2 regions of the Nonomuraea helvata genome follow, and region 2 is predicted to be linked to the other one. Evidence: riboswitches for the same ligand, from Rfam matches in the RefSeq annotation. Region 2 holds a riboswitch; the other holds the start of a gene.
The links. Region 2 has a riboswitch for glycine ahead of gcvP (aminomethyl-transferring glycine dehydrogenase). Riboswitches for the same ligand answer to the same signal wherever they lie in the genome.
Positions count from the first base shown of each region.

Region 1: it holds a riboswitch for glycine, as region 2 does, so the genes downstream of both, gcvT (glycine cleavage system aminomethyltransferase GcvT) here and gcvP (aminomethyl-transferring glycine dehydrogenase) in region 2, are expected to answer to the same signal.

Region 1 covers NZ_BAAAXV010000001.1:2,830,813-2,839,186, reverse strand. The annotation lists gene ABD830_RS13150 (L-serine ammonia-lyase) at 1-58, opposite strand, end outside; gene gcvH (glycine cleavage system protein GcvH) at 117-506, opposite strand; gene gcvT (glycine cleavage system aminomethyltransferase GcvT) at 503-1,588, opposite strand; glycine riboswitch at 1,721-1,818, opposite strand; gene ABD830_RS13135 (gamma-glutamyl-gamma-aminobutyrate hydrolase family protein) at 1,930-2,622, opposite strand; gene ABD830_RS13130 (3-oxoacyl-ACP reductase) at 2,638-3,402, opposite strand; gene ABD830_RS13125 (aldehyde dehydrogenase family protein) at 3,408-4,751, opposite strand; gene ABD830_RS13120 (glutamine synthetase family protein) at 4,761-6,131, opposite strand; gene ABD830_RS13115 (FadR/GntR family transcriptional regulator) at 6,255-6,959, shown strand; gene ABD830_RS13110 (hypothetical protein) at 7,004-7,759, shown strand; gene ABD830_RS13105 (nickel/cobalt transporter) at 7,783-8,374, opposite strand, start outside.
Region 2 covers NZ_BAAAXV010000012.1:128,200-136,573, forward strand. The annotation lists gene ABD830_RS50650 (sugar phosphate nucleotidyltransferase) at 1-30, shown strand, start outside; gene ABD830_RS50655 (double zinc ribbon and FHA domain-containing protein) at 375-887, shown strand; gene ftsR (transcriptional regulator FtsR) at 955-1,608, shown strand; gene ABD830_RS50665 (bifunctional nuclease family protein) at 1,742-2,212, shown strand; gene ABD830_RS50670 (MerR family transcriptional regulator) at 2,360-2,980, shown strand; glycine riboswitch at 3,118-3,217, shown strand; glycine riboswitch at 3,218-3,330, shown strand; gene gcvP (aminomethyl-transferring glycine dehydrogenase) at 3,386-6,223, shown strand; gene ABD830_RS50680 (tetratricopeptide repeat protein) at 6,381-7,178, shown strand; gene ABD830_RS50685 (hypothetical protein) at 7,492-7,839, opposite strand; gene ABD830_RS50690 (alpha/beta hydrolase family protein) at 7,922-8,374, shown strand, end outside.

The DNA.
Region 1 (8,374 bases), on a different contig from region 2:
TGTGGGAGCTCGACGGGCCGATGCCGATCTTGAAGAGGTCGAAGACGCTGATCGCCATTGATGAGCGCTGCCTTTCGTACGGTGCCGGGGCCCGGGATCGGGCCCCGGCGAACAGGTCAGGACTCGCCTGAGGTGAGTGCCTTGTACTCCTCGGCGGAGAGCACGTCTTCGGCCTCGCCCTCGACGCGCACCCGGAACATCCAGCCATCGCCGTACGGGTCGCTGTTGACCAGGCTGGGGTCGTCCACGACGACCTGGTTCACCTCGACGATCTCCCCGCCGACGGGGGTGTAGATCTCGTTCACCGACTTGGTGGACTCCACCTCGCCGACCGAGTCGCCCGCCTCGACGGTGGAGCCGACCTCGGGGAGCTGCACGAAGACGACGTCACCAAGGGACTCGGCGGCGAAGGCCGTGACGCCGACGGTCACGGTGAGGCCGTCGTCGAGGCCCGCCACCCACTCGTGCTCCTTGGTGTAGCTCAGGTCGTCAGGGATGTTGCTCACTTGTTCCTCCTGTAGAAGGGCAGCTCAACCAGGTCCATAGGTTCTTGGCTGCCCCGGATGTCCACGGCCAGGCCTGATTCGACGCCCGCGTCCACGTAGGCCATCGCGATGGGCTTTCCCAGGGTCTGGGAGGGCGCACCGCTGGTGACCTCGCCGACGACGGCGCCGTCCTTGGTGACCGGGTAGCCGTGGCGCGGCACCCGGCGTCCCCGCGCGACCAGGCCGACGAGACGGCGCCGCGGCGTGTCGTCCTTGACCGCCTCGAGCGCCGACCTGCCGACGAAGTCGCCCGGCTTGTCGAATTTCACCACCTTGCCCAGCCCCGCGTCGAACGGGGTCAGTCCGACGCCGAGTTCGTTGCCGTACAGCGGCATGCCCGCCTCGAGCCTGAGCGTGTCGCGGGCGGACAGGCCGGCGGGCTTGAGGCCGTGCGGCTCGCCCGCCGCCATGAGCGCGTGCCAGAGCGGCACCGCGTCCTGGTTGGCGACGAACAGCTCGAACCCGTCCTCGCCGGTGTAACCGGTGCGGGCGATGAGCGCCTGCCGCCCGTCGACGACGCCGGGCAGGCCCGCGTAGTACTTGAGGCCGTCGAGGTCGGCGTCGGTGAGCGTGGCGAGGATCTCCTGGGCTCGGGGTCCCTGTACGGCGATCAGCGCGTACTGGTCCGAGCGATCCTCGACCACCACGTCGTACGCCTTCGACCGCTCTTTCAGCTCATTTCCGACTTTTTCGTAGTTAGAGGCGTTTGCTACGACCATGAACTCCTCGTCGCCCAGCCGGTAGACGATGAGGTCGTCGAGCACCCCGCCGCGCTCGTTCACGATCATGGTGTACCTGGCCCGCCCGGGCGCCAACGCCGACAGGTGGCCGACCAGCGCGTAGTCGAGGGCCTCGCCCGCCTGCGGCCCGGTCAGGAAGATCTCGCCCATGTGCGAGAGGTCGAACAGCCCGGCCGCCTGCCGGACGGCGTTGTGCTCCGCGGACTCGCTCCCGTACCGGAGCGGCATGAGCCACCCCGCGAAGTCGGTGAGCATGGCGCCGAGGCTCTCGTGAACGTCTCGTAGCGGTGTGGGTCGGGACATTTGTCGCACCTCTGGACAGGATCGGATGCCAGCATCCTCCCCCTCTGTCATCGATGCCTGAGAGCTTCGCCCGAGTTTTGCCGGACTTTCACCTTCGGCGAGGCCACGCAGGCCTGCTTTCCAGAGGTCACCACATACCGCGCGGTCCTTTGCCTTGAGAGGTTTGCGGGGAGGGCTTGCTCCTTCAGGGACCCTGACCGGCTGTCAGGGTGCTCTCCCGCACGGTTTTGCCGGTGATGTTCGTCAGCCTAGTGCGGTGATGGGGGTGTTGTCGCGTTCCGGCCTCTCACGAACCGCTCTGGCGAATGGTGGCTTCCGTCCGGTCGCCGTGGACCCTGCGGTCAGCAGGCGGCGACGAGGGCCTCGAAGAGTGCGCAGTCCTCGGCGGCCTCCGGGTGCCACTGCACGGCCACGGCGAAGGGGGCCGAGTCCAGCTCGACCGCCTCGATCGTGCCGTCGTCGGCGGTGGCGCCGACCGTGAGGCCGGGTGCGAGGCGGTCGATGGCCTGGTGGTGGTAGTGGGGGACCGTCACGGGCTCGGTGCCCAGCGCCTTGGCCACGCGGGTGCCGGGCACGGCGGTGACGGGCAGCGGGCCGAAGCGGCCGGGCGCGGGGGAGTGGCCCGGGTGCCCGACCACGTCGGGCAGGTGCTGGTGGAGGCTGCCTCCGAGGGCGACGTTGAGCACCTGGAGGCCGCGGCAGATGCCCAGGTACGGCAGGCCCGCGTCGAGGGCCGCACCGATCAGGGCAAACTCCGCCTCATCACGAAATTTCCGGATATAGCCGGTGTGATCCCCGGGCGGCTCGCCGTACCTCGCCGGGTCGATGTCCCCGCCACCCGCCAGGACGAGCCCGTCCAGGCGGCCCACCACCTGCGCGGGCTCGCCGGCGGGCGGCAGCACGACCGGCTGCCCGCCGGCGCGTACGACCTGCTCCACGTACATGTACGGCAGGAGCGCCACGGTCATGTCCGCCCAGACCGTGAAGTTCGCCGGCTCGACGTACGACGTGATGCCGATGACGGGACGCTGCACGATGATCCCCCAGAGCTAGAGCGGCGTGACGTACGCGCCGGAGATGCCGCCGTCCACCAGGAACTCGCTGCCCGTGATGAACGACGCGTCGTCGCTGGCCAGGAACGCCACCGCCGCCGCGATCTCCGACGCCTCGGCGAAGCGCCCGACGGGGATGTGCACCAGCCGCCGCTGCGCCCGCTCCGGGTCCTTGGCGAACAGCTCCTGCAGCAGCGGCGTGTTCACCGGCCCGGGGCAGAGCGCGTTCACCCTGATGCCCTCCCTGGCGAACTGCACGCCCAGCTCGCGCGTCATCGCGAGCACCCCGCCCTTGGAGGCCGTGTACGAGATCTGCGAGGTCGCCGAGCCCATGACCGCCACGAAGGACGCGGTGTTGATGATCGAGCCCTTGCCCTGCTGCCGCATGTACGGGATGACGTGCTTGCAGCAGAGGTAGACGCTGGTCAGGTTCACCTCCTGGACCCGGCGCCAGGCGTCGATGCCGGTCTCCAGGATGGAGTCGTCGTCGGGGGGCGAGATGCCCGCGTTGTTGAAGGCGATGTCCACGCTGCCGTAGGTGTCGAAGGCCGTCCTGAACATCCTGACGACGTCGTCCTCGCTGGTCACGTCGGCCTTGACGAAGAGGCCGCCGACCTCGTTCGCCGCCTTGACGCCCGCCTCCTCGTCGATGTCCACGCAGACGACCTTGGCGCCCTCCTCGGCGAACCTGCGCACGGTGGCCAGCCCGATGCCGCTGCCCGCGCCGGTGATGACCGCCACCCGGTCCTGCAAACGCTGCACTGAATTCACTCCCAGGAGATGAAGACGTTCTTGGTCTCGGTGAACGCCGCCAGGGCGTCGGGGCCGAGTTCCCTGCCGAGCCCGGACTGCTTGAAGCCGCCGAACGGAGTCCAGTAGCGGACCGACGAGTGCGAGTTGACCGACAGGTTGCCCGCCTCGACCGCCCTGGCCACGCGGAGCGCCCGTCCGACGTCCCGGGTCCAGATGGAGCCGCTCAGGCCGTAGGGGGTGTCGTTCGCGATCCGTACGGCCTCGGCCTCGTCCTCGAAGCGCACCACCGACACGACCGGCCCGAAGATCTCCTCGGTGAACGCCGGGTCCGTCACCTCGGGCGTCAGCACGGTCGGCGGGAACCAGTAGCCCTTGCCGTCGGGGCAGGCTCCCTGCAGGTAGGGGGTGCCGCGGACGAAGCCGCGCACGCGGTCGAGGTGTTCGGCGCTGATCAGCGGGCCCATCTCGGTGCTCTCGTCGAGCGGGTCGCCGACCTTGACGCCGCGTACGGCCGTCGCCAGGCGCTCCATGAACGCGTCGTACACCTCTGCCTGGACGAGGAGCCGGGAGCGGGCACAGCAGTCCTGGCCGGAGTTGTCGAAGACGGCGTAGGGGGCGGTGCTCGCGGCCTTGTCGAGATCGGCGTCCGCGAAGACGATGTTCGCGGACTTGCCGCCCAGCTCCAGCGTGACCCGCTTGACGTGCCGCGCGGCCTTGGCGGCGATCTCCTTGCCCACCTCGGTCGAGCCGGTGAACACGATCTTCGCCACGCCGGGGTGCTCCACCAGGCGGGCACCCGCCACCTCCCCTGCCCCAGGCAGAACCTGGAGCACCCCCTCGGGGAGGCCCGCGGCGAGGGCCAGCTCGGCCAGCCTCAGCGCGGTCAGCGGGGTCCACTCGGCCGGTTTGACGATCACCGTGTTGCCGGCCGCGAGCGCTGGGGCCATGCCCCAGGACATGATCATCATAGGGAAGTTCCACGGCACGATGACACCGACGACGCCCAGTGGCTCCTGGAACGTGATGTCCACGCCGCCGGGCACCGGGATCTGCCTGCCGTGATCGCGTTCGGGGGCGCCGGCGTAGAAGTGGAGCACGTCGCGCACGTTGCCGGCCGCCCAGCGGGCGTTGCCGATCGGGTGGCCGGCGTTGACGAGCTCCAGGCGGGCCAGCTCCTCGCCGTGCTCGTCCACCAGGTCCGCGAACCTGCGCAGCAGTCGCGCGCGGTCGCCCGGCGACACCTTACGCCAGCTCTCGTACGCCGTCCTGGCACGCTCCACGGCCCGGTCGACCTCGGCGGCGTCGGCCAGTTCGACGTCGGCCACGACGTCCTCCGTGGCCGGATTAACGATCTTCATGCGCCCCATTCACATCCGCTCGAAACCACGGAAAAGCTCCCAATCGGTCACCGCCGCGTCGAACGCGGCCAGCTCCACCCGCGCGTTGTTCGCGTAGTGCTCGACCACGTCCTCGCCGAACGTCTCGCGCGCCAGCTTCGACCCCTCGAACAGCGCCAGCGCGTCGCGCAGCGTGTGAGGGACGGTCTCGGCGCCGGAGTCGTAGGCGTTGCCCTCGTACGCGTTCTCCAGCGGCAGCTCGTTGTCGATGCCGTGCAGCCCGGCCGCGATCAGCGCGGACACCGCGAGATACGGGTTGACGTCGCCGCCCGGGACCCGGTTCTCGACGCGCAGCGACAGGCCGTGGCCGACCAGCCTCAGCGAGCAGGTGCGGTTGTCCACGCCCCACTTGACGGCCGTGGGCGCGAAGCTGCCGGGGACGTAGCGCTTGTAGGAGTTGATGTTGGGCGCGTACATGAGGGTGAGCTCGCGCAGGCAGGCGAGCTGACCGGCGACGAAGCGGGCGCCGAGCGGGGAGAGCCCGTACGGCCCCTCGCCCGCCATCACCGGATCGCCCTCGCTGCTCCGCAGTGAGATGTGGATGTGGCAGGAATTGCCCTCGCGCTGGTTGGGCTTGGCCATGAAGGTGATCGACTTGCCCTCCTGGGCGGCGATCTCCTTGGCGCCGGTCTTGTAGATGACGTGGTGGTCGCAGGTCCTGAGCGCCTCGTCGTAGCGGAAGGCGATCTCGTGCTGGCCCAGGTTGCATTCGCCCTTGGCGGACTCGACGTAGAGACCGGCGCCTTCCATGCTCCGCCTGATCCGCCTGAGCAGCGGCTCGACGCGGGCGGTGCCGAGGAGCGAGTAGTCGACGTTGTAGAGGTTGGCGGGGGACAGGTCGCGGTAGCCGCGCTTCCACGCGTCCTCGTAGGTGTCCTCGTACACGCAGAACTCCAGCTCGGTGCCCACGTACGCGGCCAGGCCGCGTTCGGCGAGGCGGGCGAGCTGCCTGCGCAGGATCTGCCGGGGCGAGGCGGTCACGTCGCCGCCGCCCTCCCAGCCCAGGTCCGCCATCAGCATCGCGGTCCCCTCGTGCCACGGCACCCTGCGCAACGTCGCCAGGTCCGGCTTCATGACGAAGTCGCCGTAGCCCCGCTCCCAGGACGACATGGCGTACCCGGAGACGGTGTTCATGTCCACGTCCACGGCCAGCAGGTAATTGCAGCCCTCGGAGCCGTGGTGCAGCACCTCGTCGAGGAAATAGCGTGCGGACAGTCTCTTGCCCTGCAACCTGCCCTGCATGTCGGCGATCGCGAGGAGGACGGTGTCGATGCGCCCGGCCGCCACCTCGTCGCGCAGCTCGCTGACGGAAAGGAACCCGGTGCTCGATTCCTCGCTCACGCTATCCCGCTCCGATCTGGGCCGCGGCGCTCTCCGCTGATTGGGCTAGTGTCAGACCATTGAGAAGTATGACCGGATCTCTTGTCAAGACCTGAGGACACGTTGGACGAGTCGGCGCGTTTGATGACGGTGTTACGGCCGGTGCGGGCCGGCAACGCCTTCGAGGAGACCGTGGAACGGCTGCTCCAGGCGATCAAGCTGGGCGTGGTCGCGCCCGGCGACAAGCTGCCGCCCGAGCGCGAGCTGGCCGTCCAGCTCGGCATCAGCAGGGTCACCTTGCGCGAGGCCATCCGCGCCCTGTCGGACGCCGGCTATCTCGACGTGCGCCGTGGCCGCTACGGCGGGGCGTTCGTCACGTACGTGCCGCCCAAGCCCGATCCCGGCGATCTGCGGCAGGTCGTGGCCGAGATGGGCAGGGACGACCTGTCGGACGCGCTCACGTTCCGCCTGGCGGTGGAGTGCGGGGCGGCGCAGGTGCTGGCCGCGTCCGATCTCACGGACGACAAGCGGGACGTGCTCCTCCGCCGCCTGGCGGACCTGAACGCGGCCCCGATCGAGGACTACCGCCGCCTCGACACGGCCTTCCACCTGTCCATCGCCGAGCTGACCGGCTCGACCCTGCTCGCCACGGCGTGCGCCGACGCCCGCTCGCGGGTCAGCGACCTGCTGAACGCGATCCCGATGCTCCAGGTCAACCTCGAGCACGCGGCCGTGCAGCACCAGGCCATCGTGGACGCCGTGCTCGCCGGCGATCCTGAGGCGGCCCGCCGGGCAGTGAGCGAGCATCTGGAGGGCACGGCAGCTCTTTTGCGGGCATTCCTCTCCTGATTCATGGAATGGGCGAACGGCTCGTACCATCTGTTTCTAGAGTCATGGAGCGCTGGTTCGAGCAGAGCATTGTTTCCACAGGACGGCTGCCGCTGTTCTGTTACTTCGTCACGCTCATCGTCGCGTTCATCGCCACCCGCATCAACGTCCGCCTGATCAGGGCGAAGGTCGGCTGGTTCCGCAACGTGAACGTGGGGGAGATGCACATCCACCACGTCGTGTTCGGGGTCGTGCTGATGCTGGTCGGCGGCGTCTCCGGGCTCATCGTCTCCTCCGCCTCGCAGCCCGGCTACGCGGCCGCCGCCTGCATCTTCGGCATCGGGTCCGCGCTCGTGCTGGACGAGTTCGCGCTGATCCTGCACCTGCACGACGTGTACTGGGAGGAGGAGGGGCGCACCTCGGTGGACGCGGTCTTCATCGCGGTCGCCGTCACCGGCCTGCTCCTCATCGGCCTGCGCCCCCTCACCTGGGACTACGGCACGCCGGTCAATCCTGCCGTGCTGATCGTGGCCAATCTCCTGCTGGCCGTCATCACGCTGCTCAAGGGCAAGATCTGGACGGGGATGGCGGGCCTGTTCGTCCCGCCGATGCTGCTGGTGGGAGCGGTACGGCTGGCACGCCCCGACTCCCCGTGGGCCCGCTGGCTCTACGCCAAGCAGTCACCGCGCAAGCTGGCCAAGGCCCTACGGCGGGAGGAGCGGTGGCGGCGACCGGTGATCAAGGCCAAGATCGCCTTCCAGGAGTTCCTCTCCGGGCGTCATGATCTGCCTTCCACGCGGCGTGGCCGTCGGCATACCTGAGCCACGGCGCCTCCTTCAAGGAGCTAGAGGGTGGCGACCGAGCGGAGGGCCAGGCCCGCGCCGAGCAGCATCACCATCGCGGCCGTGCCCACCGGGGCCAGGCCGGAGAGCCGGGCGGCCAGGCGGCGGCCCGCCGAGGCGCGTCGTTCCAGGCGGTCCACGAGCTTGACCAGGAGCAGGCCGGTGACGGTGAGGGTGGCCGCCATGCCGAGGCCGTAGGCGGTCACCAGCGCCACGCCGAACCAGGTGCGGCCGAGCGCGATGGCCCCGAGGAGCACGACGAGGGCCGAGGGGCTGGGGACGAGCCCGCCCGCGATGCCGAGGCCCACCAGGCTTGCCCGTTTTGTCCCTCGTTCGCCCCCGTGCTCGCCCTCATCGCCGTGCCCGTGCCCGTGCCCGTGCCCGTGCCCGTGGCCGTGGAGGTCGGCGTCGGGGCGGCGGCGGGCGTTCAGGAGTAGGCGGAGGCCGATGGCGGCGATCAGGGCGCCGCTGGCCACCCCCAGCCAGGCCAGCACCGACTCGCCCGCCAGCGCCGTGAACACGCTCAGCAGGAGCCCCACCACCAGCACCCCGACCGTGTGCGTGGCCGTCACCGTCGCGCCCACCACGACCGCA
Region 2 (8,374 bases):
GCCCGCATCGTCGAGCAGGCCGCCAGTTGATCGAGCCAGTGGATCCGGCGCTGTTGACCGGCGCTCACGGAGGGTGAGGGAGGTGGTGGGATGACGGGTGCGGACGCCCGCCGCTCACAGTCAGTCCCCGAATACGTCCTTCGGTGTGCGCACAGAGTGCCGCAAGATCGTAATGTAGAAACGCGCGGCGGCATGGACCACGGGGCGGGGGCGGCGGTAACTTTGTCTGCGTCCAAACCAACAGTCCAGTGCCCCGCCTTGACCTTTGCCGCTGATCAGCGTATGTTGCGGCATTCGCAAACTTGAAAAAGCGAAGCGAGGCGCGTCCATGACCACCGTCGCCGCGTCTTCGCGGTAGGAGGCCGAGCCGATCGATGCCGAGCGTCTACTGCACGCAGTGCGGGCACGCCAACCCCGAGGATGCCCGTTTCTGTTCCCGTTGTGGGTCACCGCTGACCAGACCCGAGGTCTCCGGGGACACCACATCGACGATCTCCATCGCGGGAATCGAGGCGTACGAGGCTGAGACAGGCGACATGCTCCTGGCCGAGCGGGCGCTCGTCGAGCAGCTGCCGCCCGGCACGGCGTTGCTCACGGTGACCAGGGGTCCCAACCAGGGGAGCCGATTCCGGCTCGACAAGGACCTCACCACGACCGGGCGCCATCCGGAGAGCGACATCTTCCTCGACGACATCACGGTCTCCCGCCGCCACGTCGAGTTCTACCGGCACCGCGGTGGCCAGTTCTCCGTGCGCGACGTGGGCAGCCTCAACGGCACCTACGTCAACAGGGAGCGCATCGAGGAGGTCCCCCTGCACTCCGGAGACGAGGTGCAGATCGGCAAGTTCCGCCTCCTCTTCCTGATGAGGACCACCGCCGGCACATGAGCGAGCGAAGCGAGCGACCGACAAGCACAGCCTCCTGTGAGCTCATGGGGCCGCCGAGGGAGGCCGCATGAGCGCGCAGGCGGCCCGCTCGCACATGAGCATCGGGGAGGTGCTCACGCTGCTGCAGGGCGAGTTCCCCGATGTGACGATCTCCAAGATCCGGTTCTTGGAGGGTGAGGGGCTGATCGAGCCCGAGCGCAGCCCGTCCGGCTACCGCAAGTTCACCCACCTGCACGTGGAGCAGCTCCGCTTCATCTTGACCGAGCAGCGCGACCACTACCTGCCGCTGCGGGTGATCAAGGACAGGATGGCGGAGAGCTTCGGCCGCCCGCGCGCCGTGCAGGACAAGCAGGAGATCCGGCTCAGCCGGGCCGAGCTGCTCGAGGCGGCCGGGATCGACGAGGAGACGCTCACCGAGCTGGAGGACTACGGGCTGCTCGCCCCGGTGGCCAGGCGCTACGACGAGGAGGCGCTCAACGTGGCCCGCAGCGTCGGCTCCCTGGCCCGCTTCGGCCTGCACGCCCGCCACCTGCGCGCGGTCAAGGCGGCGGCCGAGCGCGAGTGCGGACTGGTCGAGCAGGCCGTCGCCCCCATACTCAAGCGGCGGGCTCCCGGCGCCATCGGGGAGGCCGACGAGGTCGCGAGGGAGCTTTCCTCCCTGCTGCTCGATTTGCACGCATCCCTTGTGCGGTCGGGGATCCGCTCCGTCCTGGGGCGCTGAGGGGGCTTCGGGCCGGGAGGTGGAGGAGCACTTCAGGCCCGCCGGGTGTTACGTTGAATTGCAGTAGCCAGTCAGCAGAAGCGACGAGCCAAATAGCTGTGCCGGGTGACCGGTCAGGAATACGGAGCAGCCCGTGTTGCAGATGGAGGTCGTGGGCGTTCGCGTAGAAATGCCCACAAATCAGCCGATCGTCTTGCTCAAGGAGGCACACGGGGAGCGGTTCCTTCCTATATGGATTGGCATGACCGAGGCGACAGCCATCGCCCTGGCCCAAGCGGAGGAGCCCCCGCCGCGGCCGCTCACCCACGACCTCTTCCGAGACGTGCTGAGCGCTCTGGGTGTAGGCCTGCGAGCGGTCAACATCGTCGCCCTGCGCGACGGCATCTTCTTCGCCGACCTGGTGTTCTCCAACGGCGTGGAGGTGAGCGCGCGGCCGTCCGACTCGATCGCGCTCGCCCTGCGCACCGGAGCGCGCATCTTCGCCAGCGAGGAGGTCGTCCAGGAGGCCGGTGTCATCATCCCGGACGACCAGGAAGACGAGGTGGAGAAGTTCAGGGAGTTCCTTGACACGATCACGCCCGAAGACTTCGGCAGGGCGGGGTAGGTATTTCGGTGCATTTACGCTTCACGACGCGCCGAGCCGGATCGTTGACTGAGCATGGTCACGGTCCTACGGTGCAAGTGAAACCCGTGGTCGCCCTTTACGAACCCCCAGATCAGACCACGGGATGAGAGAAAGCCGGAGGTCCGCGTGGCGGTCAGCAGCGGCGAGGGAAAGACGGCCGGCCAGGAAGATCCGGTACGGCGCGAGAGTGCGCGGCAGCGTGCCGGGGAGCAGGGTCTGCTCTTCGACGAGCAGCCGACGGCGCTGCCGGCAGACATCGGATACCGCGGGCCGACGGCCTGCGCCGCGGCCGGCATCACCTACAGGCAGCTCGACTACTGGGCGCGCACGGGCCTCGTGGAGCCCACGATAAGAGCCGCGCAGGGCTCTGGCTCCCAGCGGCTCTACAGCTTCCGCGACATCCTGGTGCTCAAAGTCGTCAAGCGGCTCCTCGACACCGGGGTCTCGCTCCAGCAGATCCGCACGGCCGTGCAGCACCTGCGTGACCGCGGGGTGGCCGACCTCGCGCAGATCACGCTGATGAGCGACGGCGTCAGCGTCTACGAGTGCACCTCGGCCGACGAGGTGATCGACCTGCTCCAGGGCGGCCAGGGCGTGTTCGGCATCGCGCTCGGCCGGGTCTGGCGCGAGGTCGAGGGCTCCCTCGCGGAGCTGCCGGGGGAACGGGCAGCGGTCGAGGACAGCGTCCCGGCCGACCACCCCGCTGACGAACTCGCCCGCCGCCGCCGCGCCCGGCGCATGGGCTGATCACACGCCCCGTTGCCTGAGTGGCCCGCCGCCGCTTGTGGTGGGCCCGGGGAACATACCGGGAAAGTTCTGATTGCTCTGTTTCGTGGAAATTCGCCCGTAACGGATAGGGTTGTAACCTAGGACAGCAAGGCTGACGACCCCGTGCGGGAGAGTCCCTGGGATCCATGGGTCCCCGGGCGCCGAAGGAGCAACCCTCCCCGGAATCTCTCAGGCACCCCGTACCGCTCGGGCGAGGCAACTCTGGAAAGCAGGCGCACCCGCCAGGCGCGTCTCACCGACGGTGCAAGCCCCGTTACCGGGGTGAAGCTCTCAGGTCGCGGTCCCGCCGCGCTGACAGAGGGGGAGATCCGGCACTCGCCCGCGCCCTGGCGCCGGTCTCCATAGCCTCGGGAGGCACTTTCCATGACCGACCTGTCAGCTCCGCCGTTCTCGTCCAGGCACATCGGCCCGTCGGAAGCCGAGCAGCAGCGCATGCTCGAGGCCGTGGGCTTCGAGTCCGTGGCTGACCTGGTGGCGGTGGCCGTCCCCGAGGCCATCAGGGCCAAGGACCGGCTCAAGCTGCCCGCCGCCGTCGGGGAGGACGAGGCCATCGCCGAGCTGCGCGCCCTCGCCGGGCGCAACCGTGTGCTCACCTCGATGATCGGCCTGGGCTACCACGACACGATCACGCCCGCGGTCATCCGCCGCAACCTGCTGGAGAACCCGGGCTGGTACACCGCCTACACCCCGTACCAGCCGGAGATCTCGCAGGGCCGCCTCGAGGCGCTGCTGAACTTCCAGACCGTCGTCACCGACCTGACCGGCCTGCCCGTCGCGGGCGCCTCCCTCCTCGACGAGGCCACGGCCGCCGCCGAGGCGATGACGCTGGCCCGCCGGGCCGGCAGGTCCACGAGCAACGTGTTCGTGGTCGACGCCGACGCGCTGCCGCAGACCAAGGCCGTGCTCGCCACCCGCGCCGAGCCCCTCGGCATCGAGCTGGTGGAGCACTCCCTCGACGGTGAGCTGCCCGAATGCTTCGGCCTGCTGGTGCAGTACCCGGGTGCGTCCGGCCGCCTGCGTGACTTCCGCGCCGTGGCCGCCGCCGCGCACGAGGCGGGCGCGCTCGTGGTGGCCGCCGCCGACCTGCTGGCCCTGACGCTCGTGGCCGCCCCCGGCGAGCTGGGCGCCGACATCGCGATCGGGTCCTCGCAGCGGTTCGGCGTGCCGTTCGGGTTCGGCGGGCCGCACGCCGCGTACATGTCCGTACGCGAGGGCCTGCAGCGCCAGCTCCCCGGGCGGCTCGTCGGCGTGTCGGTGGACGCCGACGGCGACCCCGCGTACCGGCTGGCCCTGCAGACCCGCGAGCAGCACATCCGCCGCGAGAAGGCCACCAGCAACATCTGCACCGCGCAGGTCCTGCTCGCCGTCATCGCCGGCATGTACGCCGTCTACCACGGCCCCGAGGGGCTGCGCCGGATCGCCCACCGGGTCCACCGGCACGCGGTGGCCCTCGCCGACGGGCTGCGCGAGGCGGGGCTGGAGGTCGTGCACCAGGAGTTCTTCGACACCGTGCTCGTCCGCGTTCCCGGCAGCGTTCCCGGCGGGGCCGCCGCCGTGGTGACCGCCGCCGCCGAGCGGGGCGTCAACATCTGGCAGGCCGGCGAGGACCACGTCTCCGTCTCCTGCGACGAGAAGACCGGGGCCGCCGAGCTGGCCAAGGTGTGGGCCGCGTTCGGGATCGACCGCACCGGCGCGGATCTCGACTCCGACGCGCTGCCCGCCTCGCTGCTGCGCGAGTCGGCGTACCTGACCCACCCGGTCTTCCACAGCCACCGCTCCGAGACCGCGATGCTGCGCTACCTGCGCAAGCTCCAGGACAAGGACATCGCGCTCGACCGCTCGATGATCCCGCTCGGCTCCTGCACGATGAAGCTGAACGCGACCACCGAGATGGAGCCGATCACCTGGCCCGAGTTCGCCGGGATCCACCCGTACGCGCCTGACGACCAGGTCGGGGGCTACCGGGAGCTGATCGGGACGCTGGAGGACTGGCTGGCCGAGGTGACCGGCTACGACCGCGTCTCCATCCAGCCGAACGCGGGCTCGCAGGGCGAGTTCGCCGGGCTGCTGGCCATCCGCGCCTACCACCGCGCGGGCGGCCAGGACAGCCGCGACGTCTGCCTCATCCCGTCCTCGGCCCACGGCACCAACGCGGCCAGCGCCGTCATGGCCGGCATGCGGGTCGTGGTCGTGGCCTGCGACTCCGACGGCAACGTGGACTTGGCCGATCTCGACGCCAAGATCGACAAGCACCGCGACCGGCTGGCCGCGATCATGGTCACGTACCCCTCGACGCACGGGGTGTACGAGGAGTCGATCACCGAGGTCTGCGCCAAGGTGCACGAGGCCGGCGGCCAGGTGTACGTGGACGGGGCCAACCTCAACGCGCTCGTCGGGCTGGCCAAGCCGGGCGAGTTCGGGGCCGACGTGTCCCACCTGAACCTGCACAAGACGTTCTGCATCCCGCACGGGGGCGGCGGTCCCGGCGTCGGCCCCGTCGCGGTACGCGGCCACCTGGCGGCCTACCTGCCCGGCCACCCGCTGCACAACGGGACGCCGGTCGGGCCGGTCTCGGCGGCGCCGTACGGGTCGGCGGGGATCCTGCCGATCTCGTGGGCGTACGTCAGGATGATGGGCTCGGAAGGGCTCACGGCGGCCACCGAGCAGGCCATCCTGTCGGCGAACTACCTGGCCAGGCGGCTCGCCCCGCACTACCCCGTGCTCTACACCGGCCGCGGCGGGCTGGTGGCCCACGAGTGCATCATCGACCTGCGGCAGATCACCAAGGAGACCGGGGTCACCGTGGACGACGTGGCCAAGCGGCTCATCGACTACGGCTTCCACGCGCCGACCATGTCGTTCCCCGTCGCCGGGACGCTGATGATCGAGCCGACCGAGAGCGAGGACCTCGGGGAGCTCGACCGGTTCGCGGACGCGATGATCGCCATTCGCGGGGAGATCTCCAAGGTGGCATCCGGGGAGTACGACAAGACGGACAACCCCCTGCGCAACGCCCCGCACACGGCCGAGTCGGTCAGCGCGGACGAGTGGCCGCACCCCTACTCGCGGAGCGAGGCGGCCTATCCGGTGCCGTCGCTGCGGGACGGGAAGTACTGGGTGCCGGTGCGGCGGATCGACCAGGCGTACGGGGACCGGAACCTGGTGTGCTCCTGCCCGCCCCTCGAGGCTTACGAGGACTAGGCAGCTCTAAGGCGCGGCAGTCCCGTTGTGCTGACGGGGCTGCCGCGCCTGCTGTTGCGTCAAGGTCCGAAGCCGGTCAATCCTTCCGCGTCAACTGAGCAGACATGATCGCCAGAAGTCGTTAGGCTCGGTGCGACCGTCGCCACAAGGAGCTCCCTTGACGTCCTCAGAGCTGGAGACCCCGCCTCTCGACACCGCCCGCCGCCTGGCCGAGAGCGGCGACCTCGACGGCGCCGCCGCCATACTCGCCGAGCTGGCCGCCGACCCCGACGGACCCGACAGGGCGCAGGCGGCCGTCGGGCTCGCCGTGGTGCTGGAGGAGCGCGGCGACGTGGAGGCCGCCAGGACCGCCGCCAGGACCGCGCTGGCCACCGGACACCCCGAGTACGCCGCGCAGGCCGCCTGCCACCTCGCTCAGGGGTTCGAACGGGAGGGCCGGGCCGAGCAGGCCAGGGCCGCCTGGCAGGCCGTTCTGGGGGTCGGTACGGCCACGTACGTGCCGCTGGCCCACCTGGCGCTGGCCCGGCTGGCCGCGGACTCCGGCAACCCGGCCGAGGCCGAGGACGAGCTGCGCGCCGCCATGGAGGGCGTTGATCCGCACGTGGGCGCCCACGCCGCCCAGCAGCTGGCCGGTCTGCTGCTGGAGCAGGGGGAGCCAGGGGCGGCGGCCGACGTGCTCATGGACGCCCTCGAGGTCGCTCCGGCCGAGGAGGTGCCGGGGCTGCGGGTGCAGCTCGGGATCGCGCACCTGGATCTGGCCTGCGCGGAGTTCGCGGAGAGCGTCGAGTCCGGTGCGGACCCGCAGACCAGCGCCTTAGCCATCGAGCTCCTGGCCCGGACCCTGCCGCTGCGGGGGCGCGACGACGACGCGGAGCGGGTGTGGTCGTACGGGCTGGAGCACGAGGACGAGACCCTGGCCGGCGAGGTCCGCCTCCGCTTCGACCGCGACGCCTGATCCGCCGGGTCCGCGACCCGCCTTCCCCGTCGCGGCTTCCCCGTCGCGGCTTCGCCTTCCGGCCCGGAAGGTCGTGGCCGCTCATCGGCCTCCAACCTAGGTCAGGCCTTGATGCCGTTGCCGCGCCCGCGATGGCGGCAGGGTCGAGCGAGGTGCCCCGCGTGTCGCCTTTGGGGCGAGGGCCGGACTTTCCCGCCATGCCTGGGAGCAGCCTCAGGCGTGTCTCCGCGCCGCGAGCGCAGCGCGGCGCGGAGACACGCCTGGCCCAAGGTGCGGAGCACCGCGGGTGGCGGCGCTCCGTGGGCCCCGCCGATCAGTTGCGGCGCATGACCGCCCCGGCGGCGGCCACGTTGATGATCACGATCGCGATCCACGTGATGGTCAGCCCCGTCAGCCCAGCGTAGCTCGCCGCGATGGCCGTCAGCGGGATGCCGATGCCCATCGAGCCCAGCGCGATCGGGATCATCGCGCCGCCCGGGGTGCTCTTCTTGCGCGGGGCGGCGCCGTGGTGGTCCAGCTCGGCCCGTACGCGGGCGGAGATGGTGGCGTCGAGGCGCTCCACGAACGACTCGACGAGCGCGGTTTCGTACTCGGGCCCGAGATCCCGGCGGGCCTCCAGGGTGGCCCGCAGCTCATCCCGGATTGGGCGCGTGTCTGGCATGAGAGTAATCATTCATCGCGTTCGGCGCGCCGTCATCCAACCTGAGGGCTATCGCGGGATCCTCCCCAGGTACGGTGCTGGCATGGAGGTCATGACCCCGCGAGGGCCGGCGCTCGTCCAGATGGACGAGGTCGCGGATCCGCGGCTGCTGCTGGTGCTCACCCACGGGTCGTCCGGGGGAGTGGACGCTGTCGACCTGCTGGCCGTACGGGATGCCGCCCTGAAGACGGGGGCCACCGTGGCCAGGGTGACGCAGGCGTTCAGGGTGGCGGGGGCGCGGGCGCCGGGATCGGCGGCCAGGCAGGACGAGGCCTGGGAGATCGTCCTGAAGGAGCTGCGTACGCGCTGGCCCGGGCTGCCCGTCGTGCAGGGCGGGCGGAGCAACGGGGCGCGGGTGGCCTGCCGCACGGCCAGGGCGGTGGGCGCGGCCGCGGCGGTGGCGCTGGCCTTTCCGCTGCACCCGCCGGGGAAGCCGGAACGCTCCAGGGCCGACGAGCTACGCGGCGCCGGGGTGGACGTGCTGGTGGTCAACGGG